Regions from separate parts of the Mesorhizobium australicum WSM2073 genome, predicted to be linked through region 2. Evidence: predicted binding sites of a transcription regulator. Region 2 holds the regulator's gene; the other holds the start of a gene.

Region 1 (12,213 bases), 1.1 Mb from region 2:
CCGATCGGCAACTGGACGGCGCACAATGCGGCGCTGCGCGGCCGCACCGAATGGCTCAACGGCCATGATTTCCATGCCCTGCATTTCGCTGGACCGGGCACCGACCTGACGGTCGGGCTGGCGGATGGCCATGAGTGGATGGGCGGCGCCTCGACCGCCAAGAACGGCATCACCTGCAATCCCAACATCCCGACCGAGGAAGTTTTCACAACTCCGCATGCGCGGCGCGTCGAGGGCCATGTCTCCTCGACCAAGCCGCTGTCCTACCAAGGCACGCTGATCGACGACATCTCGGTGCGCTTCGAGGGCGGCAGGATCGTCGAGGCCAAGGCGTCGAAAGGTGAGGACGTCCTGAAGAAGGTGCTCGACACCGACGAGGGCGCGCGTCGTCTGGGCGAAGTGGCGCTGGTGCCGCATTCCTCGCCGATCTCGGCCAGCGGCCTGTTGTTCTTCAACACATTGTTCGACGAAAACGCCGCCTGCCACATCGCGCTCGGCCAATGCTATTCGAAATGCTTCGTCGACGGCGCCTCGCTCAGCCCTGACGAAATCGCGGCGCGCGGCGGCAACAAGAGCTTCATCCATATCGACTGGATGATCGGGTCGGACAAGATCGACATTGACGGCGTCGCCAAGGATGGCAGCCGCGTGCCGGTGATGCGCAAGGGCGAGTGGGCCTGAGGGGTTCGGCGTAGGGAGGTCGAATGGCTTTCGACCTGATGGTCAAGCGGATTTACGAACCGCCCGCTGCCGATGACGGGCAGCGGGTGTTGGTTGACCGCATCTGGCCGCGCGGCGTCAGCAGGGAGCATGCCGCGCTGGCACTGTGGCTGAAGGAGATCGCGCCGAGCGACGACCTGCGGAAGTGGTTCGGGCACGAGCCGGCACGTTGGGCGGAATTTCGGAAGCGGTACGGGGCTGAGCTCGACGGGAATGGTGAGGCGGTTGCGCAGCTGCGCGGCTTGCTTGGCGAGGGCAAGGTAACGCTGCTCTACGGCGCGCATGATGAGGCGCACAATAATGCGGTGGCACTGGCGGAGTATTTGAGCGCGGGTTGAGGCGCTCGGACCTTCGCGAGCAGGCGGGACAGCGCCCTTCTGTCCTGCCGGACATCTCCCCACGAGGGCGGAGATCGGACGGCGCGACGCTTCCGCCTACTTCCCCACCGTCTGCTCATAAACCTCCGGCTTGAAGCCAACCACCACCCGATCGCCGATCTCCAGCACCGGCCGCCTGATCATCGTCGGCTTGGCCAGCATCAACGCTTTCGCCTTCTTCTCGTCGAGGCCTTGCTTGTCCGCCTCCGGCAGTTCGCGAAACGAAGTGCTGCCCTTGTTGAGCAGCTTTTCCCAACCGACCTTGCCGGCCCAGCCATTCAGCTTGCCAGCCTCGATCCCTTCGGCCCGATAGTCGTGGAAACGATAGGGAAGGTCATGGCTCTCCAGCCAGACGCGCGCCTTCTTGATCGTGTCGCAATTGGTGATGCCGTACATGGTGATCGTCAAAGTGCTCTTCCCTTGGGCTGACAGTCGAATCCGTTTCGCAGCCTAAAACCGCCCTTCCCGCTTGGCCAGCAGCTTGGTCAGCGTTGCCGGAAATTTGGCGCTTGCCAACACTAAGGCAATTACCTAAGTGTTTCTAATCGCTTTTTGACGACCCGGGACCGATCGATGACCAGCCTCCAGAGTGCAAATCCAAGCCTCCCGCCGATCGACGGCATTTTTCGCGCGCTTGCCGACCCGACGCGACGGCGCGTGGTCGAGCGGCTGAACAGGAGCCCTGCTTCGGTCAGCGAACTGGCCCAGCCTTTCGAGATGGCCCTGCCATCCTTCATCGACCATCTCAAGATTCTCGAAGGCTGCGGGCTGGTTCGTTCGCAAAAGACCGGACGGGTCAGGACTTACGAGCTTGCGCCTGAACCGTTGAAGCTCGCCGAAAGCTGGCTGGCCGAACAGCGTACAGTTTGGGAACGCCGCCTCGACCGGTTCGATGCCTATGTCATGACCCTCAAGGAGCAGGAAAAATGAGTTATTCCTTCGAGCCCGATCCCCGGCTGGACCTGACGCTGGAGCGCGTAATCGATGCGCCGCGCGAATTGCTTTGGCGAGCCTGGACGACACCTGAGCATGTCAGGCAGTGGTTCACGCCGAAGCCATGGCTGATCACCGACTGCGAGATCGACCTCAGACCGGGCGGCCTGTTTCGGACACGCATGCAGTCGCCCGACGGCAAGGAGGTCAGTGACCGCCACTGCTGCTATCTGGAAATCGTGCCCAACGAGCGGCTGGTGTGGACGGATGCGCTGCTGCCCGGCTATCGACCCTCGGGCGAGCCTTTCATCACCGCGGTCATTTCGCTCCATCAGGATGGCCAGGGTACGCGCTATACCGCCACAGCCATTCACCGTGACCAAGCCACCCGCGACAACCATGAAGAGATGGGTTTCTTCGACGGCTGGGGCACGGTGGCCGATCAACTTGCGCAGTATGTGAAGACGATTTGAACGCTCCCAGCGGCCAGAAGGATCGCTCTGGCCGCCGTGCAAATTTTCAACCTTGCCGCAAAGAGAGCAAAGCTGGGAAGACCCGATTTCCGGCCTCAGTAGTAAAAGCGCTCTTCGGTGATCTTGCCGTTCTTGACCGTGTACAGGCCAACCTCATCCATGGTGACACGCTCGCCGGTGGCCTTGGGCGTTATGTCAAAGGTGAAGCGCACCGCGAATTGATCGCCGTTGACATAAGGGCCCTCGACCGAGCCGCCATGCACTTCGTGGTTCTCTTGCCACCACTGGCTTTTCTGCCTGAGGGCCTCCTTGCCGTGACTGACGGCCATCGGTCCCTCCATCGCTTCGTAGCTGGCGATATCGTCGGCATTGTATTTTTCGGCAGCACCTTCGTTGTTGCCCTGCTTGAGAAGTTCGGTGAACTCCTTGGCGATTTCCGTGACGGTCATTTTTGTTCCTCCTGTTCAGACGCATTGCAAGTAGGGAACCGCTTGCGGACCTGCCATCGCCGACAGGTCGATAGCTGACATGACCCTGTCAGGATGGGGTGTCGCGCGAACCAGCGGCCCCTTCGTTACATCGCAATCAGCGGCCAACGTTCCAGAAAATCATATTGCGTCAGCCCGCGCAGGCTGTGCACGAGAATGAACTCCCGCGCCACGAAGCTGATCGGCTCGATCGGCAGTTCGGGGATAAGTTTCTGGTCATAGGCAAGGGTCATATGAGGGACGAACCCGTCTGACGCCTTCAGGCCTTCACGCAGCATTTCGACGCCGAGATTCCCGCTCAGTTCACAAACCGGTCCGTCATCGGCCACAAGCACGAAGGGATGCTTGGCCGGTCGGCCCCTTGTCGTCGGGCGGCCAGGAAAGCTCCTGGCGTGGCGAAAGGTGATCTCAAAAGCAGGCATCATGACGCGCTGCCCCGATCGGGTGGCCGCAAAGATGATTTTCGACCGCAGCCGCTTGTAGTCCCCGACATGCTGCTGGCTGACATGAAAACGCTCCGGTATCAGCGGTGAGCCGGCTATGCCACATTTGTCGCATAGTCGGCTTTGACAATCAGCAAACCGAGAATAATCCCCTGCCTGCAGAAACACGCCGAAGAAGACACGATCCGGTTTTTGGGGCCGCCTTGGCGGTTCTGGAATTCCGAAATCTAGTTCGCCTTGGTACATTACCTATACGCTCGCCAAGGAACGCCTCCGTTCTGTTCTGGCGCCCGGAACAAAACACGAACAATTCTCTGAGTCAAGTTCGAGTAACCGGACCCTAAGCCCGGTGATGTCCTTGACATCCGGACATCGTGGATGACCCAGTCGGCATATTCGCGGCCACCGCTCGACTGCTTGGATGGGATAGACCTTTGAATGAAATCCGGCGAAAGTGCCGCGCCGACCGGGCCAGCATTTTCGATTCAACGAGGAACCCAACTCATGACCAACCCGACACATCTGCCCGCTGAAGGCTTGTTTGTCGGCCGCGCCAGGAGCGGCGATGCCTCGCACCCCCTGGTCGTCACGGTGCGCGACGGCACCGTCTTCGACATCACATCCAGCGCGGCGCCCACCGTGCGTGACGTCTGCGAATTGGCCGACCCGGCCGGCCATGTGCGCTCGGCCAGGGGCAAGCCGATCGGTTCACTCGACACCATCGCGGCCAACAGTTTCGAAGCCACGCGCGATCGGGCAAAACCCTTTCTGCTGTCGCCGGTCGACCTGCAGGCGATCAAGGCTTCCGGCGTCACCTTCGTGGTCAGCCTGCTCGAACGGGTGATCGAGGAACAGGCGCGTGGCTCGGCCGAGAAGGCCGACGCCATCCGCGCCGACATTGCGGGCCTGATCGGCCATGATCTTTCGAAGCTCAAGCCCGGTTCGCCAGAGGCGATGGAGATCAAGGCCAAGCTGATTTCGCGCGGCGCCTGGTCGCAATATCTGGAAGTGGGCATCGGCCCCGATGCCGAGATCTTCACCAAGTGCCAGCCGATGGCCTCGGTCGGCTTCGGCGCCGATGTCGGCCTGCATCCGGTTTCGACCTGGAACAATCCGGAGCCGGAGATCGCCATGATCGCCGCCTCGAGCGGCAGGATCGTCGGCGCCACCATCGGCAACGACGTCAATCTGCGCGACGTCGAGGGCCGTTCGGCGCTGCTGCTCGGCAAGGCCAAGGACAACAACGCCTCGGCCTCGCTTGGCCCCTTCATCCGGCTGTTCGACGACACGTTCTCCATCGCCGACGTGAAGCAGGCCGTCGTGCGCCTGAAGGTCGAGGGCGAGGACGGGTTTTCGCTGGAGGGGGCAAGCTCGATGGCCGAGATCAGCCGCTCGCCGGAGGAGCTGGTTGCCGCGGCCATGGGCCCGCATCACCAGTATCCGGACGGGCTGGCGCTCTATCTCGGCACCATGTTCGTGCCGTCGAAGGATCGCGGCGAAAAGGGCAAGGGGTTCACGCACAAGGTCGGCGACATCGTCACCATCTCGTCGGAAAAATTCGGCGCGCTGGTCAACCGCGTGCGGCTGTCGCCCGATTGCCCGCACTGGACCTACGGCGCCAGCCATTTGATGCGCGACCTGGCCAAGGCCGGCCTGCTCTAAGCGGCTCTTTGGGGGCTTTCGCCCTCAGAGACCGCCCAGACGTGATCGGGATAGTCCGCCCGGCTGAGCTCTCGGCGACAATCATCCGACTGCCCGGGAAAAATCATCCCGACTGATGCGATCTGATGGGGTCGCTGATGGCGCCGCGTCAGGCGCCCACTACATCTGCAGATGGAGGCTTGCCATTCGCCGAAAAAGGGAATGCTCTTAGGCATCCGAGCGGCGCTGGCAAAAAGACGCAATCCGGCTGAAGCCGGAACAAGGGACGGATCATCTTCAACCGGGAGGAAATCAAATGCTGACGAGACTAAGACTTGTGCTCTACGGCCTGCTGATCGCGCTGACGGTCATTCCGGCAGCCGCGCAGGCCAAGACGTTCTACTGGATTTCACATGGCGGGCCGGCCGACCCGGTCTGGACCTACTTCCTCGCCGGCGCCAAGCAATGGGCCAAGGACACCGGCAACACGGTCAACACGTCGTTCCACAATGGCGACGTCGCCTCGCAGCAAGAGGCGGTCCGTGCCGCCCTCTCGGCCAAGGCCGACGGCATCGTCACCACCAGCCCCGATCCGGGCAGCTTGGTCGAGATCGTCAAGGAAGCGCGCGCGGCCAACGTCCCGATCATCAACTTCAACACGCCCGATCCCAAGGCCAATTTCAACGCCTATGTCGGCGGCGACAACGTCACTTTCGGCAAGCACTGGGCGCAATATCTGGTCGACAAAGGCCTGGTGAAGAAGGGCGACTTCGTCTGGATGCCGGTCGAGATCCCCGGCGCCACCTACGGCGTGCAGGAAGAAGAAGGCATCAAGAGCGTCTTCGGACCGCTCGGCATCACCTATGAAGTGACCGAAGCGACGCTCGACCAGGCCGAGGTGATCAACCGCATGGTCGACTACCTCACCGCCCACAAGGGCAAGGTCAACGCCATCATCGGCCTGGGCGACCTCGTAACCGGTTCGATCAAGCGCGTGTTCGACCAGGTCGGCGTCAAGCCGGGCGAAATTCCGGTGGTCGGCTGGGGCAACTCGCTCGACACCACCCAGGAAGTGCTGAACGGCTATGTCAATGCCGGCCAGTGGCAGGATCCGCAGGCGACCAGCTATGTGGCGCTGTCGCTCGCCAACATGGCGGCCAGCGGCATTCCTCCGGGCTTCAACGTCATCACCGGCGCGCTCTATGAGAAGGACACCGCGGCGGTCTACGACAAGATCCTGTCCGGCAAATAATCCGCGATCCCCTGGCGCCGCGCGTTTTCGCACGGCGCCAGATATCTTCCTGCGCCGTGGCATGCCACCCGATGCGGTGGAGCTCGCGGCCCGTCCCAACCATGTCGCGGGTTCCCAGTGGAAAATCATTCGCTCATCCAACGCCTGATCGCGCGGCCGGAATTCGGACCTTTCATTCTGCTCATCGTGGAGATCGCCGTTTTCTGGGGTTTCAACCACGACTTCCTGTCGCCGCAGAACATCTCCAACACGCTGGCCTTCACGGTCGAGCTCGGCCTAATCGCGCTGGCGATGACGCTGTTAATGACTTCGGGCGAATTCGACCTCTCCGTCGGGTCCCTGTTCGGCTTCTCGCCCGTACTGATGTGGACGCTGTTCAATGCCGGCGTCACCTCGCTGGAAATGGGCTTCCTTGTCGCGCTGGTGGTTGCCGCCTTGATCGGCCTGGTCAATGGCTGGTTCGTCACGCAGCTCAAGATCCCGTCCTTCCTGGTGACGCTCGGCATGCTGCTGGTGGTGCGCGGCAGCGCGCTTTTCATCACCGACGGGTTTCCGCAGCGCACCTGGAGTGCCGAAGGCAGCTGGCTGGCGGAGGCTCTGGTCGGCGACTTCTTCATCGGGCCGTTCCGCATCTACATGTCGCTGTTCTGGTTCATCGCCGCGGCGATCGCGCTCGGCTATGTCCTGACGCAAAGCCGGACCGGCAACTGGATCCAGGCGGCGGGCGGCAATCCCAACGCGGCGCGTGCCCGCGGCGTCAATGTCAATCGCGTCAAGGTCGGCCTGTTCGTCCTGTCGTCGGTCATGGCCTCGCTTGCCGGCGTCATCTCCTCGCTGCGCACATCCGCCGCCAATCCCAACAGCGGTACCGGCTACGAACTCGAGGTAATCGCCATGGTGGTAATCGGCGGCACCGCACTCACCGGCGGGCGCGGCACCATCATCGGCACCGTGCTCGGCATCCTGATCCTGCGCGTGATGCGCAACGGCATCGTGCTGATCGGCGTGCCCGGCCTTGCCTACAACATCTTCATCGGCGCGATCATCCTTGGCATGATGGCGCTGCATTCATGGCTGGAACGCCGGCACCAGGCGGGGACTTGAACCATGGCCGAGCCATTGATCCGCATGCACAACATCCGCAAGTCCTATGGCCGCGTGCAGGCGCTGGTGGACGCCAATTTCCATGTCAACGAGCGTGAGATCGTCGGCCTGCTGGGCGACAATGGCGCCGGCAAATCGACGCTGATCAAGGTTCTCTCCGGCGCGGTGCCGCTGACCAGCGGGGATATTTTCATCCGCGGCAAGAAGGTCACCTTGCGCGATACCAGCGACGCCATCGCCCACGGCATCGAGACCATCTACCAGGACTCCGCCCTGGTCACGCAATTGTCGATCGCGCGCAACCTGTTCCTGGGTCGAGAACCGATCAAGCCGCCGCGCTTCCTCAACCGCATGGACCAGGACGCCATGAACACGGTCGCCCGCGATCTGCTCAAACAGGTCGGAATCTCCAAGAACATCCCGCCGACGACACCGATCGGCTCGCTCTCCGGCGGCGAGCGGCAGGCGGTCGCGATCGCGCGCGCCATGCATTTCGACAGCGACCTGATCATCCTCGACGAGCCGACCAACAATCTCGGCGTGGCAGAGACCCAAGGCGTGCTCAGCTTCGTGCGCAACGCCCGCGATTCCGGCCACTCCTGCATCTTCATCGCGCACAACATCCACCATGTCTTCCAGGTGGTCGACCGCATCGTCGTCATGCGCAGGGGCAAGGTGGTCGCCGACGACATCGATCCGAAGACGACAACCGTGACGGAAGTCGAGCGCATCATCACCGGCATGTCGGACAAGGACATCCGCGACGCCCTCGCCGACGGCAAGCCGGCGCACTGAGGACGTACGAAGCGACGTGTAGGGTTGCGGCATGAAGGCTACCGTCTCCGACATCGCCAGGAACTGCGGGCTGTCGACCGCGACGGTCGACAGGGTGCTCAACAACCGGCCCGGAGCGAGTGCCGCCAACCGGCAACGCGTCATGGAGGCCGCCAAGCAGCTCGGCTATCTACCGGTCGCCGACCAGGTGACGCTTCCCTCGAGGCCCGCAAACCTGGAATTCTTCCTGCCGATCGGCTCGAACGACTTCATGCACGACCTGGCAAAGCACATCGAGGACTACGCCTCGCGCCTGCCGCTGGTGGCGTCCTGCCGGATTCACAATCTCGCCGGTATCTCGCCCAATGCCTTGCAGACCGCGGTCGAAAAGCTGTCGCTGCGCGCCAACGGCGTCGGTGTCATCGCGGTCGATCATCCCAGGACGCGCAACATCCTGCGCGACATGGTCGAGGCCGGTATCCGGCTGGTGACGCTGGTGTCCGATATTCCGGCCGCTCCCCGCTCGGCCTATGTCGGCATCGACAACCGCGTGGCGGGACGGACGGCGGCACTTTTGATGGGACGCTTTCTCGGCGGCCGCGAGGGGCAGCTGGCGATGGTCGTCGGTTCGCGTTCCTATCGCGGCCATGAAGAGCGCGAGATGGGCTTCCGCTCCGTGCTTGGCGAGGAGTTTCCCAACCTCACCGTCAGCAGCGCCGTCGAGATCAATGACGAGCCCGATGCCAGCTATGCCGCAACCATGAAAGCGTTGCGCAACGAGCCGGAACTGCTCGGCATCTATTGCGTCGGCGCCGGGCGCTCCGGCATTGCCAAGGCGATCCGGGAAACCAGGCCCAACCGCAAGCCGGTCTTCATCTGCCACGATCTGACAAGGGAGACACGCGGCTACCTCGTCGACGACCTCGCCGACGTCGTCATCGACCAGAACGCCAGGCTGATCGCGGAGCAGTCGGTGATCCAACTGCTCGGCTCGATCGCATCATCGGCGCCCTATCTCACCCGCAAATTCATCGAGCCGCGACTGATCTTCCGGGAAAACGTGCCCGTGCAGTGAGATCCCGCATCTCCTGGGGAACATGACCGCCCCTGCAAATCTGCACAGCAGCTATGCACAATTCATTGTTGCCGAATCATTGGGCAACTCGTAGGTTCTGGTTGTCGGCCATCTACTCCTCCCAGATGCGATGCCGACGCTGAATGGGGCGCACCTCCTCCCGCGCCACATTCGAAATCGAGCCCGCTGCCACCTCCTCCCGGCAGCGGGCTTTTTTCGTTCAGTCAACGGGAAATAGCGTGCTGCCTATAGGGCAGCAGACATCGTTTCGGTCACGCGACCGCAAAATCACCAGCAGCCACGGCAATACTTAACCGGCGGCAGTGCCCCGGAAGGAAACGATCAGTCCTTCAGCCATCCGCACGAACTGCGTGCTCGGGCCCTCGGCACCGACGGTCTGCACGCTGACCCGCGCACCTTCAAACAGCAGCGACAGCGTATCGGCGAGAAGCTCGGCCTGGCCGATGCCGGCATCCCGGCAGAGCCCGACCAGGCGTTCGCGCTGGGCTTCCTTGAGTTCCTTGATGACGCGCCTTGCCGGATGATCGGGTTCGGTCAGCTCGGCGGCGGCGTTGGCCATGTCGCAGCCACGGCCGTCGGTGTTGAGCATGGCGGCGGCCTTGCGAACCCAGGCATGAAGTTGAGCGAGTTTGTCACCCGGATGCTCGGCCTCGAACGTTTCCCACATCGCGCCAGCTTTCAGTGCGTTGGCGCGCAGGCATTCGACGATCAGTTCGTCCTTGGATTCGAAGTGACGATAGAGCGTCATCTTGTTCGTGCCGGCAGCCTCGGTGATGGCGTCGACGCCGACGCCCTTGATGCCGTGCTTGTGGAACATGTCACGCGCCGTCTCCAGAATCCGATCCCGGGGACGAGAGCGCTCCACGACGCCGTCTGTCATCATGATCTCCTTTCGTTTCCAAAAAACCCTCGGCCACCTCTTGACTAGGGTGTTACCGGTCTGTAACTTCCAGAATGTTACTTACTGGTAACACCTATATCGTCCGTCGTCAATAACAAGGTCGTGAACTGGTCCTACCAGATCGAGATGGACGAAAAGATTGCCAATCATGCGGCCTCGGCCGGTGAAGAGATGAAAAACGGTTCGTGAGCACGGGCTGCGAATCGACAGACAAGGAGCCGGCCAATGCCACAGCGCCGCGATCTTACCATAGATGAGGCCGTCCGGGATCCGATGATCCGGCTGGTCATGAAGGCAGACGGGGTCGACCCCCGCGCGTTCGAGAACATGTTGCGCTCGCTTGCCGATGGGCAGCGTCGCGAGGTGCCGTTGCTGCGTTCACGGGAAGGGTCCCGGGACGGGCGCGGGCAGTTGTCCAGGGTCGCCAGCGCCTTCGGGCGGGCAAGAGCGGCCGGAGAGGCGTGCGTGTCGTGGTAAACTTCTTCATCCATCGTCCGATCTTCGCCTCGGCGATCGCCATCATCATGGTGCTCGCCGGCACGATTTGTTATTTCCTGCTGCCCGTCTCGCAGTTTCCGGACATCACACCGCCGCAAGTCGTCGTCAGCGCCCACTATCCGGGCGCCAGCGCGCAAGTGGTGGCAGACACGGTGACGACGCCGCTGGAGCAGCAGATCAACGGCGTGCAAGGCATGACCTACATGTCCTCGACGAGCTCCAATGACGGCTCGTCGACCATCACCATCACCTTCGATGTCGGTTATTCCCTGAGCACGGCAGCCGTCGACGTCCAGAACCGCGTCTCGCAGGCCGCCTCGTCGCTGCCGGCGATCGTCAACCAGGGCGGCGTGACGATCAAGAAGCAGAACCCGAACTTCGTGCTCATCGTCAACCTGACCTCGCCCGACCATTCGGTCGATCCGGTGGCGCTCTCCAACCTTGCCTATCTGCAGGTGGTGGATCCGCTGAAGCGGCTGCCTGGTGTCGGCGACGTGCAGATTTTCGGCGAACGGCGTTATTCGATGCGCGTCTGGCTCGATCCGGACAAGCTCGCCAATCTCGGCATCACCGCGGTCGATGTGCAAAATGCCATCGCCGAACAGAACGTCCAGGTGGCGGCCGGCAAGATCGGCCAGTCGCCGGCGCCCGCCGGCACCGCCTTCGAGATGCAGGTCAACGCCGTCGGCCGGTTGAGCGACCCGAAGGAATTCGGCGACATCGTCGTGCGTGCCAACACCGACACCGGCTCGCTGGTGCGGCTGCGCGACGTCGCCCGTATCGAGCTTGGCGCCCTGCAATATTCGTCCTCGGCCTTTTTCGGCAAGGACCCGACCGTGGTGCTCGCCGTTTATCAGATGCCCGGCTCCAACGCGCTCGATCTGCAGCAGCGCGTCAAGGACAAGATGCAGGAACTGTCGGCCCGTTTTCCCAAGGGCGTCGACTATGCGATGCACTACGATACGACGCGCTTCGTCTCGGCCTCGATGCATGACGTGCTGATCACGCTTGGCGAAGCCCTGGTGCTCGTCGTCGCCGTGGTCTTCATCTTCCTGCAAAGCTGGCGCACCACAATCATCCCGACGATCGCCATCCCGGTGTCGCTGGTGGCGACGCTCGTCATCATGGAGATGATGGGCTTCTCGCTCAACATGCTCTCGCTGCTCGGCATGGTGCTGGCGATCGGCCTTGTCGTCGACGATGCCATCGTGGTGGTCGAGAATGTCGAACGACAGCTCGAGGCCGGACTGAAACCGCTGGCGGCGACAAAGGCCGCCATGGCCGAGGTCACCGGCCCGATCATTGCGACCACCGCGGTGCTGATGGCGGTGTTCGTGCCGGTTGCCTTCATTCCCGGTGTCTCCGGCAAGCTCTACAACCAGTTCGCGCTGACGGTGGCGATCTCCGTCGGCATCTCCGCCTTCAACTCGCTGACGCTCAGCCCGGCGCTCAGTGCAGCCTTCCTGCGCCATCGCGGCGAAACGCAATTCTTCCTGTTCCGCTGGTTCAATAC
Region 2 (12,213 bases):
ATCACCAGTCGCGGCAAGCGGCACTATGCGGTGCCATCGCTCAAGGGCGGCGGTGGCGACGATGCCGATGACGAAGGCTGAGACAGCCGGGGCTGGTCTCGATCTCCCGCCTGGTGCCAGGGTCGGCATCATCGCCGGGGGCGGCAGCCTTCCGGTCGAAGTCGCTGCCGGTTTGGCCGGACAGGGTCATCCGCCCTTCGTCGTGCTCATGGACGGTGAGGCCGACCGCCTGGCTGAATTGTGCCGTTACGAGCATGAGACCCTTGCCCTGGAGGCGATAGGATCGCTCATTCCGCTGCTCAAGCGCAACCGGATTACGCATCTGGTGCTTGCCGGCGAGATAAAGCGCAGGCCAAGGCTGACACAGATGCATCCAAGCCTCAGCCTGCTCGCTGTGATACCCGTCGTCGTCATGGCGTTGGCACGCGGCGACGATGGACTGCTCAAGGTGGTGGCGCGCGGGCTCGAGGCCCGGGGGATAAAGGTCGTGGGCGCCCACGAGATCGTGCCGAACCTTGTCGCCGCCGAAGGGGTGTTGACCAGGGCCACGCCCCGGAAGTCGGACTGGCGCGACATCGAGGCAGGTTTTGCCGCGGCAAAAGCCATCGGGGCGCTGGATATCGGCCAGGCGGCGATCGCGGTCGGCGGCCGGACCATCGCGCTTGAAGGCATCGAGGGCACGGCCGGATTGCTGGACCGCGCCAGGCTGCTGCGCGGCCACGGCCGTATCGCCGGCAAAACGCGCGGCGTGCTGGTCAAATGCACCAAGCCTGGCCAGGAGCTGCGCGCGGATCTTCCTTCCATGGGGCCCCAGACGGTAGAAGCAGCGCATGCGGCCGGGCTTGCCGGCATTGCCGTCGAGGCGGGACGCTCCCTGATCCTCGAAGGTCCCGCAACCCTCTCGCGTGCCAATGACCTTGGGCTGTTCATTGTCGGTCTGGCCGCAACGGAGTCAGGTCATGGCTGACAGGGCGCTGAAGATCGCGATCGTCGCGGGCGAGGAGTCAGGCGACCTGCTTGGCGCCGACATTGTCCAGTCGCTGCGCCAAATAACAGGACGCGAGGTGCAGCTCGTCGGCCTCGGTGGCCGCCACCTGCAGGCGCTTGGGCTGGTTTCGCCGTTCGACGCCAGCGAGGTCGCGCTGATGGGGTTCAGCGCCGTCCTGCGTGACCTGCCGCGCCTGATGCGGCGGATCGGTCAGCTGGCGGGGCTGGTTGCGGATGCCAAGCCGGACTGCCTCGTCACCATCGACAGCCCCGATTTTTCGCTGCGCGTCGCCAAAAAGGTGCGCGCCGCCAACCCGACGATCCCGATCGTCCACTATGTCTGCCCGAGCGTCTGGGCATGGCGGCCGGGCAGGGCGGTGGCGATGAAGCCGTATGTCGATCACATCCTGTGCATCCTGCCGTTCGAAGTGAAGGAGCTCGATCGGCTGGGTGGCCCGCCCGGCACCTATGTCGGCCATCGCCTGACGCATGATCCAGGCGTGCTGTCGGCCGCCAGGGCGCAGGCCCAGCCGCGTGATCTTTCACCAGACCGCGTGAAGACGCTGCTTGTCCTGCCCGGCTCGCGGCGCGGCGAGGTGCGACGGCTGCTCGAGCCGTTCGGCGAGACCGTGTCGATGCTGCGGGCACGCGGGCATCGGCTTCGGCTGATGTTGCCGACGGTGCCGCATGTCGCGGACACCGTACGATCCGCGGTCACGCGCTGGGATGAAAAACCCGAGATTATCCTGGAACCGGAGCGCAAATGGCAGGCCTTCGGCAAGGCCGACGCGGCGTTGATCGCGTCCGGCACCGTCTCCCTGGAACTGGCACTGTCGGGCGTGCCGATGATCTCTTGCTACCGGCTCGACCCTGTCGCACGCGCCGTGGCGCGGTATTTCGTTTCCGTCTGGTCGGCGCTGCTGCCCAACCTGATCTCGGATCGCGCACTGATCCCGGAGTTCTACGACGAATACGTCAGGCCGAACAATCTGGCACGCCAGCTGGAAGCGCTGTTGGCCGACAGTGGCATGCGCGCCTGGCAGAAAGACGGGTTCGCCGAGATTTCACGGCGCATGGCAACGGACAAACCGTCCGGTGAGATCGCGGCGCAGGTGGTGATGGGGTGTATCAAGAGAGTGAGTAGGCAGTAGTGAGTGGTAAGTAGTGAGTAGTGAGTTAGAAAACTCTCTAACCTGACTACTCACTAACCACTACTCACTACTCACTACTCACTCGTCTCAGCGCTTGGCGATCGGCACGTAGTCGCGCTCTGGCGCACCGGTATAGAGCTGGCGCGGACGGCCGATCTTCTGGCGTGGATCCTCGATCATTTCCTTCCACTGGGCGATCCAGCCGACCGTGCGGGCAACCGCGAACAGCACGGTGAACATGGTGGTGGGGAAGCCCAGCGCCTTCAGCGTGATGCCGGAATAGAAGTCGACGTTCGGGTAGAGTTTCTTCTCGATGAAATAGGGATCGGTCAGCGCGATCTTTTCCAGTTCCATCGCGATGTCGAGCAGCGGATCGTCCTTGATGCCGAGTTCGCCCAGAACCTCATGCGCCGTCTTCTGCATGATCTTGGCACGCGGATCGTAGTTCTTGTAGACGCGGTGGCCAAAGCCCATCAGGCGGAACGGATCGTTCTTGTCCTTGGCGCGGGCGATGAATTCCGGGATGTGATCGACATGCCCGATCTCGCCCAGCATGTTGAGCGCCGCTTCGTTGGCGCCGCCATGGGCCGGGCCCCACAGGCAAGCAATCCCGGCGGCGATGCAGGCGAACGGGTTGGCGCCCGAGGAACCGGCGAGGCGAACGGTCGAGGTCGAAGCGTTCTGCTCATGATCGGCATGCAGAATGAAGATACGCTCCATGGCGCGCGCCAGCACCGGGTTGATCTTGTACTCCTCGCACGGCACGGCAAAGCACATGTGCAGGAAGTTTGCCGCGAAACCGAGATCGTTCTTCGGATAAATAAAGGGCTGGCCGATGTGGTACTTGTAGGCCATGGCCGCGATCGTCGGCATTTTGGCGATCAGGCGCATGGAGGCAACCATGCGCTGGTACGGGTCGGAGATGTCGGTCGAGTCATGATAGAAGGCCGACAGCGCGCCAACCACGCCGCACATCACCGCCATCGGGTGCGCGTCGCGGCGGAAGCCGGTGAAAAAGCGCGACATCTGCTCGTGCACCATTGTGTGGCGCGTTACGCGGTAGTCAAAATCGTCCTTCTGCGCCTTGGTCGGCAATTCGCCGTAGAGCAGGAGGTAGCAGACTTCGAGGAAGTCGCCATGTTCGGCCAACTGGTCGATCGGATAGCCCCGATGCAGGAGGATGCCGGCGTCGCCATCGATGAAGGTGATTTCCGACTCGCAGCTTGCCGTCGAGGTGAAGCCCGGGTCATAGGTGAAGGCGCCGGTGGTGCTGTAGAGCGAGGCGATGTCGATGACGTCAGGTCCGACCGAGCCGCTTCGCACCTTGAATTCGTGAGTCTTGCCGGCGAATTCCAGCGTCGCCGTGGCCTCTTGGCCGCCCACATCCAGTTTTTTCGCAGCTTCGGTCATTGCAAACTCCTTCTTGTTTCGTCATGCCGGCAAAGGCAAAATCCGCAGAGCGACACGTCGAAATCACCGCAATGCGCGTACTCGCCACCGCATTCTAGGAGGTGCGTGCCAGATTGGGCCAAGGCCTAATGTTGCACTGCGAAACCCGCCTTTCAATGCCAATCTTCTTGGGCCAGTTTGCTCCTAATCGATTTGATCCGCTATGCGCGCCAGGCTTTCCTCACGCCCCAGAACGGCAAGCACGTCGAATACGCCCGGTGACGTGCTCTTGCCGGTCAACGCAGCCCGCAACGGCTGGGCCACGGCGCCAAGCTTGTGGCCGCCAGCCGACGCAAAGTCGCGGATCGCGGCCTCGGCCGTGGCCGCCGTCCAGTCGCCTGACAGCGACTTCAAAGCTTCGTGAGCGCCACGCAGGATCTTGCGCGCGTCGTCATTGAGCAGGAGTGCCGCCTTGTCGTCGATCGGCAGCGGCCGCGCGGCAAACAGGAAGCCGGCACCGTCGACAAGCTCGACCAGCGTCTTGGCGCGCTCCTTCAGGCCCGGAAGTGCTGCCAGCAGCTGCGCCTTGTTCTTGTCGTCGAGGCGCGCCGCCATCGCCGGACCGCCCTCCAGATAGGGCAAGGTGGCGATGAAGATATCGAACAGCTCGGTGTCGGCCATACGTCGCATATGGGCGCCGTTGATCGCTTCCAGCTTGGCGAAGTCGAAGCGCGCCGCGCCCTTGTTGACGTCGCCAATGTCGAACCACGAGACCATGTCCTCGATCGACATGATCTCGTCGTCGCCATGGCTCCAGCCGAGCCGCGCAAGGTAATTGAGCAGCGCCTCCGGCAGATAGCCCATGGCGCGATAGGCTTCGACGCCGAGCGCGCCGTGGCGCTTCGACAGCTTGGCGCCGTCGGCGCCGTGGATCAGCGGGATATGCGACATCGACGGCACGTCCCAGCCCATGGCGTTGTAGATCACGGTCTGGCGGGCGGCGTTGGTCAGGTGATCGTCGCCACGGATGATGTGGGTGACGCCCATGTCGTGATCGTCGACGACGACGGCATGCATGTAGGTCGGGTTGCCGTCCGAACGCAGGATGATGAAGTCGTCGAGATCCTTGTTGGGGAAGCGCACGTCTCCCTGGACCCGGTCCTGCACCACCGTCTCGCCCTCGGTCGGTGCCTTGATGCGGATGGCGCCCTTGACGCCGGACGGCGCCTCCGAGGGGTCGCGGTCACGCCAATGGCCGTTATAGCGTGGCGGCAGGCCCTTGGCGCGTGCAGCCTCGCGCATTGCCTCCAGCTCGGCTGAAGTCTCGTAGCTGTAATAGGCCTTGCCCAGGCGCACCAGCTCCTCGGCCACCTCGCGATGGCGCGGCGCGCGCTCGAATTGGGAGACCGCGTCACCGTCCCACGAAAGGCCAAGCCAGGTCAGGCCATCGAGAATGGCCGATGTGGCCGCATCGGTCGAACGCTCGCGATCGGTGTCCTCGATGCGCAGCAGCATCGTGCCGCCGGTATGCTTTGCATAGAGCCAGTTGAAGAGCGCCGTGCGCGCGCCGCCGATGTGCAGATAGCCGGTCGGCGAGGGGGCAAAACGGGTGATGACCTTGTCGGGCATGGAACTCTCGGAAAACGTCTGAAGCTGGGTGCAGAGCGTGCGGACTTTCGCGCGTTGCGCGTTCATGTAGCATAGGACGTCGAGGGTGCAAGGGGCAGACCCGATGACTGGACGAGGCCGGGGCTCGGATCGGGGCGAGGATGCCGCTATCGGCGTCAGCGAGCGATCCCTGTTTGCGGCGCCTGCGACGATCCCACTGCCATCTCCGCTCGTGGCTGCACCCGAAACCAGGTCGCTGCAGGCAGGTGGGCAGGCGCCGGCGCCGGCTCCTGCCGCGGGCAGGATCGTGCGCGTGCGCCGGCAAGTCGGCCTGGTATCCTTGCCTCGCCTGCGCCATGGCGTGGCCCGGGCGGCGGAACTTGAACTCGACCGGGGCATCGCGTTCCTGCTGGTGCCGGTCTGTCTGGCCGTTGGGGCGATCGCCTATTTCTCGCTGGCATCCGAGCCCGACTTTTCAAAATCCGTCGCGGTCGTGGTGCTGATGGCGGTCTGTGCCTTCGTCTCGCGCTCCTGGTCGAAAACCCATCTGTGTTTCATGGCAGTGCTGTTGTGCGCGCTGGGCCTGCTCGCGGCGAAGGTCGAAACATGGCGAGCCGGAACCCGGATGCTGGGTTCGGAAATCTCCACGCAACTGACCGGCCGCGTGGTCTCGATCGAGGAGATGGAGAGCGGCCGCATCCGGCTGACCATGGACGTGATTTCGACCGCCCGGCCGAAACTGCGCTATGCGCCGGAAAGGGTCCGGCTTTCCGCACGCAAGATACCGCCGGGAATGACCGCCGGCTCGCTCATCACAGGCTACGCCAAACTGTTGCCGCCGACCGGCCCGGTGCGGCCGGACAGCTACGACTTCTCTTTCGACAGCTATTTCGCCGGCATCGGCGGCAGCGGCTTCTTTCTCGGCAATCCAACGGTTGTTTCCGCCGACGACGGTGAGATGCCGCTATCGGCTCGCCTTTTTTCAGGCATCGAAAATGCCCGCGAATCCATCGCCGACCACATCAGGGGCAGCGTCGGCGGCGCTGAAGGCGAGATCGCGGCGGCGCTGATCGTCGGCGTGCGCGCCGGCATACCCGATGAAATCAATGAAGCGATGCGGCGTACCGGCATCTATCACATCATCTCTATTTCGGGACTGCATATGGCGCTTGTGGCCGGCACCATCATGGGTCTGCTGCGTGGTGCCTTCGCGCTGTTTCCAGACTTTTCCGCGCGCCGGCCGGTGAAGAAATACGCGGCCGCCGCCGCACTGTTCTCGATCGCGGCCTATCTCATCATTTCCGGTGTCGTCGTTGCCGCCGAACGCAGCTTCATCATGCTGGCGGTGATGCTGATTGCCGTCTTCTTCGATCGCGCTGCGCTGACCATGCGCAATCTGGGGATCTCGGCGATCGCCGTCATCCTGGTCTCGCCGCACGAGGTCGTCGGCCCGAGCTTTCAGATGTCGTTCGCCGCGACCGCGGCCCTGGTTGGCGCTTATGCCGGCTGGGCCGATCACCGTGCGGGAAAGACGCGGCCACCGCCGCCAAAGCGATCGCTGCCCGGGTTCCTGACGCGAAAATTCCTGCTGGCGACAGGTGGATTGGCCATGACGTCCATTATCGCCGGCAGCGCCACGGCACTGTTTGCCATCTGGCATTTCCAGCGGGTATCGCCGCTCAGCCTGTTCGCCAATCTGGCCGTGATGCCTATCGTGTCGGTCGTGATGTTCCTGGCCGTCGCCAGCGCGCTGTTGATGCCATTCGGACTGGATTGGCCGGCTCTCTACCTCATGGGCAAGGGCCTGACAGCAATGATCGCCGTGTCGGCGTGGATATCGGAGCGCTCTCCGGTCGATGGAGTCGGGCTGATTTCGCAGCAATCCGTGCTGCTGGTCACCGTCGCGCTGGTTATCGCGACGATGGCGACGACATGGCTGCGGCTCGCGGCGCTGCCATTCGCGCTCGCCGGCCTGTTGACTGTGTCGCACACACGCGCGCCCGATGTGCTGATCTCGGAAGATGCGCGGCTGGTCGCGCTGCCGATCGGCAATGGCGAACTGGCCGTCAACCGGGAACGTCCGAACGAATTCGCAACCGACAACTGGAAGCGCGCCCTGATCTCCGAAACAATCGTCAAACCGGAAATGTTCGACACGACAGACAGGCAATTCGATGTTGCCAGTCCCACCGACCTGCCGCCGGGATCGCCCTTCTACTGCCGCGAAGGCCTGTGCCTTGCCAGGCACCCTTCCGGCGCGATCATTGCCTATGTCGAGGACCGCAAGACCACCTGGAAAGCCTGCGCTTTCGCCGACCTGATCATCGTCAATGACGCAACCGCCTATGACGCCTGCCACAATCCACTGGTTCTCGTCGTCACCAAACGGCAGCTCGCCCGCAAGGGAAGCGCTGCCGTCTTCTTCAATCCCCAGTCGGCCACGACCCGGGCCGCGATCGCGTTTGCCGTCGACGGACCATACCGGCCCTGGCACGAACAGCGAAAATTCTCACGCGAGGCGAGGGGGCTGCCGCCGTACAAAAAACCCGACAAGCCCGATAACAAGCCGGTTCAGTAGCGCCTGATCAACCCGACCAGCTTGCCTTGTACCTTGACCCTGTCCGGCCCGAAAATGCGCGTTTCGTAGGCTGGATTGGCGGCCTCGAGCGCGATCGAAGCGCCTTTGCGGCGGAACCGCTTCAGTGTCGCTTCCTCTTCGTCGACCAGTGCCACGATAATTTCGCCCGGGCTTGCCGTGTCGGCATTGCGGATAATGACCGTGTCTCCATCGAAGATACCAGCCTCGATCATCGAGTCGCCCTTGACCTCCAACGCATAGTGCTCGCCGCCCATGATCATGTCCGGCGGCACCGAGATCGAATGCGTCTGATGCTGGATGGCATCGATCGGCACACCGGCGGCGATACGGCCCATGACCGGGATGGACACGGCTGAAACCGCGTCGTCGTCGTTGCCGGCCGCGGGCAGGCGCGAAGGCGCAGCGGCCGGCCTGATCTGGCGTCCGAGACTGCCTTGGCCAAGGCTGCCTTGGATGACGCTTGGCGAGAACTTCTTTGCCGCATTGAGGCCCGGCGCGATCGAGTCCGGCAGCCGCAGCACTTCCAGCGCGCGCGCCCGATTGGGTAGCCGGCGAATGAAGCCGCGCTCCTCCAGGGCCGTGATCAGGCGATGGATCCCCGACTTGGAGGCAAGATCGAGTGCTTCCTTCATCTCGTCGAAGGAAGGCGGTATCCCGCTTTCCTTGAGCCGTTCGTGGATGAACATCAGCAGTTCATGTTGCTTGCGTGTCAGCATGGCGGCCCCCAAGACATTGAACGAAAGGTTGAACCAGAATCGAAAAAACAAACCCAGAACAAACACTATCTGTTCCAGTTGTGTTCTGCAACCGTTTAAAGTTTAATGAATTTGTTAAGGGGTCTGAAGTTTTTTGCCCGCGACGGCGGGCGGCAACCAGTCCTTTCCGCCGTCGGCAGGCGCATTGAAATCGTTTTGGTTAATGGCCTGTGGCCCATCCGCCGACGAGGCTTTGGCATCAGTTAGTTGGAAGGCTTCTCCTCGGAGGGACGTATAATTCGCGGAGCCATTATTCGCGGAACGAAACGAAACCAAAATGCCAACGATTGGTAGCTTCGGGCGGCCATGGATCGGGGCGTTCGGCGCACTCCGGCCAGCGCGTTCGAATAGGCGTCGCGGAAGCGCTGAAGTTATCCCGAACCCGCCTTCAAGCTGCCGGCGCGAGCGGCGTATCTGGTAGCGCCGCTGTCTTCGCTGTGGACATAGACGTGCAGTGTGTAGCCGATATGCGCCGTCATCAGCGCCTTGGCCCGCTCGACGTCACGGTCGAGCGCCGCTTCCATGATCGCGGTATGGTGTTCGATCGCAATCGCTTCGCGTAGCGCTTCGATTGCCTCTTCATAGCCATCCTTGAGGCCGGCCGCGGCCCGCAGTGTCGGCGCCAGACCAAGGAAGCGATGATGCCGGCGCAGCTGATCCGAGATCGTCGAGCGGAACCGCAACAGCCAGTCGCATGTGGCGGCGCTCAGCAGCGCCGCATGGAAAGCCTCGTGGTTCTCGTCCCATCTGTCGACGGCCGCGTCCGAGGGATCGTCGACCGCCGTCTTGCAACGCGAGAGCCGGTAGTGGGCGGTGACCACGGCATCCTCCCACTCCCTGCCGCCTTTTTCCATCGATTCGAGGAACAGGGGTATCTCGACCACCATCCTGGCGCGTGCCAGATCCTCCAGCTCGGCCCGCGACACCGGAGCCACGGCAAAACCACGATTGCTGATCGCGGTGACCAGGCGTTCGGCCTCGAGCCGCGACAGGGCTTCGCGCAACGGTGTCCAGCCGACGCCATAGGTGCCGCGCAGCGCACTCAGTTTGAGCGGGGCGCCGGGCATGAGGCGCGTGGTCAGGATGTCGCGCCGCAACAGCTGATAGGCGGCTTCCGTTTTTGTGGAACTCGTTTCATTCAGCATGGTGATCAATCCGTCGTCTGGCGAAAAGTATATATGATAGTGCGTCACAGCAACAATTATATATAATGTTTGACACAGACCAGCGGACTCACCATGATCGCCGTAGTAGCCGCGTTTCCAAGCGGCCCTGATCAAATCTGGGAGGAAATGATGTTGAAGTCGAAATCCGCTTGGTTGTCGGGCTTGGCCCTGGCAGGCGCATTGATGGTCAGTGCCGGCAGTGCCGCGGCCGATCAGATCCGTATCGGCATTGCCAATTTCGGCGAGCATCCGCAATTGAACGCCGCCATAGCCGGCTTCAAGAAGGCGCTGACGGATAACGGCTTCGTCGAGGGCAAGGACGTCGTCTACACGGAGAGCCACACCAATTTCGATGCGTCGCTGGTGCCGCAGATGATCGCCAAGCTGCAGGCCGAGCAGCCCAAGCTGATCTACACCATCACCACGCCGGTCTCACAGATCGCCAAGAAAGCGCTCGCCGGTTCCGGCATTCCGATCGTTTTTGCCGCGGTCACCGATCCGGTGGCGGCCAAGCTGGTGCCGTCATGGGACGCCGGAGACGAAGGCATGACCGGCGCCAGCGATCTGCAGGACGTCGCCGCGGTGATGGCCTTCACCAAGAAGCTGCTGCCGAACGCCAAGCGCTTCGGCGTGCCTTATAATCCCGGTGAGGCCAATGACGTTGCCTTGGTCGAAAAGATCAAGGCGGCGGCACCGGCCGCCGGTTTCGAGGTGGTGGAGGTCGGCATCGACAACGTCAATGACATCCAGCAACGCATCGCTTCGCTCGCCGGCAAGGCCGACGTGATCTACGGCCCGGCCTCGAACCTGATCCAGCCGGCGATCGCCGCTGTCTCCGCGGCCGCCCGCCAGGCCGGTATCCCGGTCGTCAACTCCGATGACAGTGCGGTCCGTAACGGCACCGTGCCGGCGAGCTTCGCGGTCAATTACACGCAGGTCGGCGTCAACGCCGGCAACATCGCCGCCGAGATCCTCAAGGGCAAGGATCCCAAGACGATCGCGCCGTCGCGCCCGGCCTACAAGGACCACATGGCAACGATCTCGCGCAAGGCGATGGCCGCGTTCGGCATCGAGATACCGGCTTCAATGGCCGATTGCGGCTGCATCGTCGACTAACATCGGAACTGCCGGGGTGACGGCGTCGGCGCCGCTATCCCGAGGTCAGGGAGGAACGATGCTGGAGATTCGATCCGCGCGCAAAGTGTTCTACAAGGGCCAGGCCGACGAGAAGGTCGCGCTGGACGGTCTCAGCCTGTCCTTGGCCACCGGAGAGTTCGGCATCGTCATCGGCTCCAACGGGGCCGGCAAGAGCAGCATGCTCAACGCCATTTCCGGCGCCCTGATCCTCGATTCCGGCCAGATCCTGATCAACGGCGCCGACGTGACTGCAATGCCGGTGCACAAGCGCGCCGCGAAACTGGCGCGCGTGTTCCAGGACCCGATGCGCGGCACCGCCGCCAGCATGACGGTTGCGGAAAACATGCTGCTGGCCGATTTGCGTAGCCAAAAGCGCACCTTGCGCCCGGGGCTGAACACCACCCGGCTTGCGTCCTACAGGGAACGACTGTCGATACTGGGTCTCGGTTTGGAAAATCGTCTCGACACGCGCGTCGACCTGCTCTCGGGCGGGCAGCGGCAATCCTTGTCGCTGATCATGGCGGTCGGCGGATCGCCGGACTTGCTGCTGCTCGACGAGCATACCGCGGCCCTCGACCCGCGCACGGCCGAAATCGTCATGCAAGCGACCGTGCGCGCCGTCAACGCGCTGAAACTGACGACTTTGATGGTGACCCACAACATGCAACACGCCGTCGATTATGGCAGCCGGGTGATCATGCTCGATGCGGGCCGGGTGCTCCTGGAAGTCGCCGGGCAGGAGAAGGCGAGGGTCACGGTTATTGATCTGATCGGCCATTTCTCGGTCAAGACCGATCGCATGTTGCTGGCGAGCTGATCATCATGGATTTTGTTGGGGACGTTCTCACCAGCTTCGTCGCGATCATGCCGGTCACCCTGGCGCAAAGCCTGATCCTGGCCTTTGTCGTGCTCGGGATCATGATCCCGTTTCGCATGCTGAATTTTCCCGATCTCACCAGCGAAGGCGCTTTTCCGCTGGGCGGCTGCGTCTGCGGCGTTCTCCTTGCCGCCGGCGCATCGCCGCTGATGGGCGTTGCTGCCGCCCTTGTCGCTGGCTTCGCGGCGGGCTGCTGCACCGCCTTCATCCATCTGCGCTTCCGCATCCACACGCTGCTTGCGGGCATCCTGATGATGACGATGCTCTACAGCATCAACCTTCGCATTATGGGCAAGTCCAACCTGTCCGTCTTCGGTTCGCCCTCGGTGTTCGACTGGGTGCCGTTCGCGCGGCCGGGTTTCCCCGCCAGCAAGATTGTCGTCGCGGGTCTCCTCGCGCTTGCCGCCTTCATGCTGCTCTACATGTTCTTCAGGACCGAGAAGGGGACTGCCGTGCGCGCCGTGGGCGCCAATCCTGACATGGCCGAGGCGCAAGGCATCAATGTCTGGGCCGCGACCATAGGCGGTGTCGGGCTGGCCAGCGC

What was found. The regulator LexA, encoded in region 2, represses DNA repair genes until DNA is damaged. The targets are predictions, from matches to a motif close to TGTTCNNNNTGTGTTCNG.
Region 1: the regulator LexA is predicted to act here: its motif matches at 3,726-3,743, upstream of MESAU_RS25315 (2'-5' RNA ligase family protein).

The regions. Positions count from the first base shown of each region.
Region 1 covers NC_019973.1:5,241,097-5,253,309, forward strand. Annotated here, with positions in the region: gene MESAU_RS25285 (aminopeptidase) at 1-681, shown strand, start outside; gene MESAU_RS25290 (DUF488 domain-containing protein) at 705-1,058, shown strand; gene MESAU_RS25295 (ArsC family reductase) at 1,155-1,505, opposite strand; gene MESAU_RS25300 (ArsR/SmtB family transcription factor) at 1,671-2,027, shown strand; gene MESAU_RS25305 (SRPBCC family protein) at 2,024-2,503, shown strand; gene MESAU_RS25310 (SnoaL-like domain-containing protein) at 2,599-2,952, opposite strand; gene MESAU_RS25315 (2'-5' RNA ligase family protein) at 3,078-3,680, opposite strand; gene MESAU_RS25320 (fumarylacetoacetate hydrolase family protein) at 3,939-5,096, shown strand; gene MESAU_RS25325 (substrate-binding domain-containing protein) at 5,392-6,327, shown strand; gene MESAU_RS25330 (ABC transporter permease) at 6,445-7,431, shown strand; gene MESAU_RS25335 (ATP-binding cassette domain-containing protein) at 7,435-8,226, shown strand; gene MESAU_RS25340 (LacI family DNA-binding transcriptional regulator) at 8,258-9,280, shown strand; gene MESAU_RS25345 (TetR/AcrR family transcriptional regulator) at 9,591-10,181, opposite strand; gene MESAU_RS25355 (efflux RND transporter permease subunit) at 10,673-12,213, shown strand, end outside.
Region 2 covers NC_019973.1:4,101,006-4,113,218, forward strand. Annotated here, with positions in the region: gene lpxA (acyl-ACP--UDP-N-acetylglucosamine O-acyltransferase) at 1-81, shown strand, start outside; gene MESAU_RS19650 (LpxI family protein) at 68-967, shown strand; gene lpxB (lipid-A-disaccharide synthase) at 960-2,138, shown strand; gene gltA (citrate synthase) at 2,226-3,548, opposite strand; gene gltX (glutamate--tRNA ligase) at 3,732-5,156, opposite strand; gene MESAU_RS19670 (ComEC/Rec2 family competence protein) at 5,260-7,713, shown strand; gene lexA (transcriptional repressor LexA) at 7,707-8,450, opposite strand; gene MESAU_RS19680 (GntR family transcriptional regulator) at 8,861-9,634, opposite strand; gene MESAU_RS19685 (ABC transporter substrate-binding protein) at 9,785-10,771, shown strand; gene MESAU_RS19690 (ABC transporter ATP-binding protein) at 10,830-11,609, shown strand; gene MESAU_RS19695 (ABC transporter permease) at 11,615-12,213, shown strand, end outside.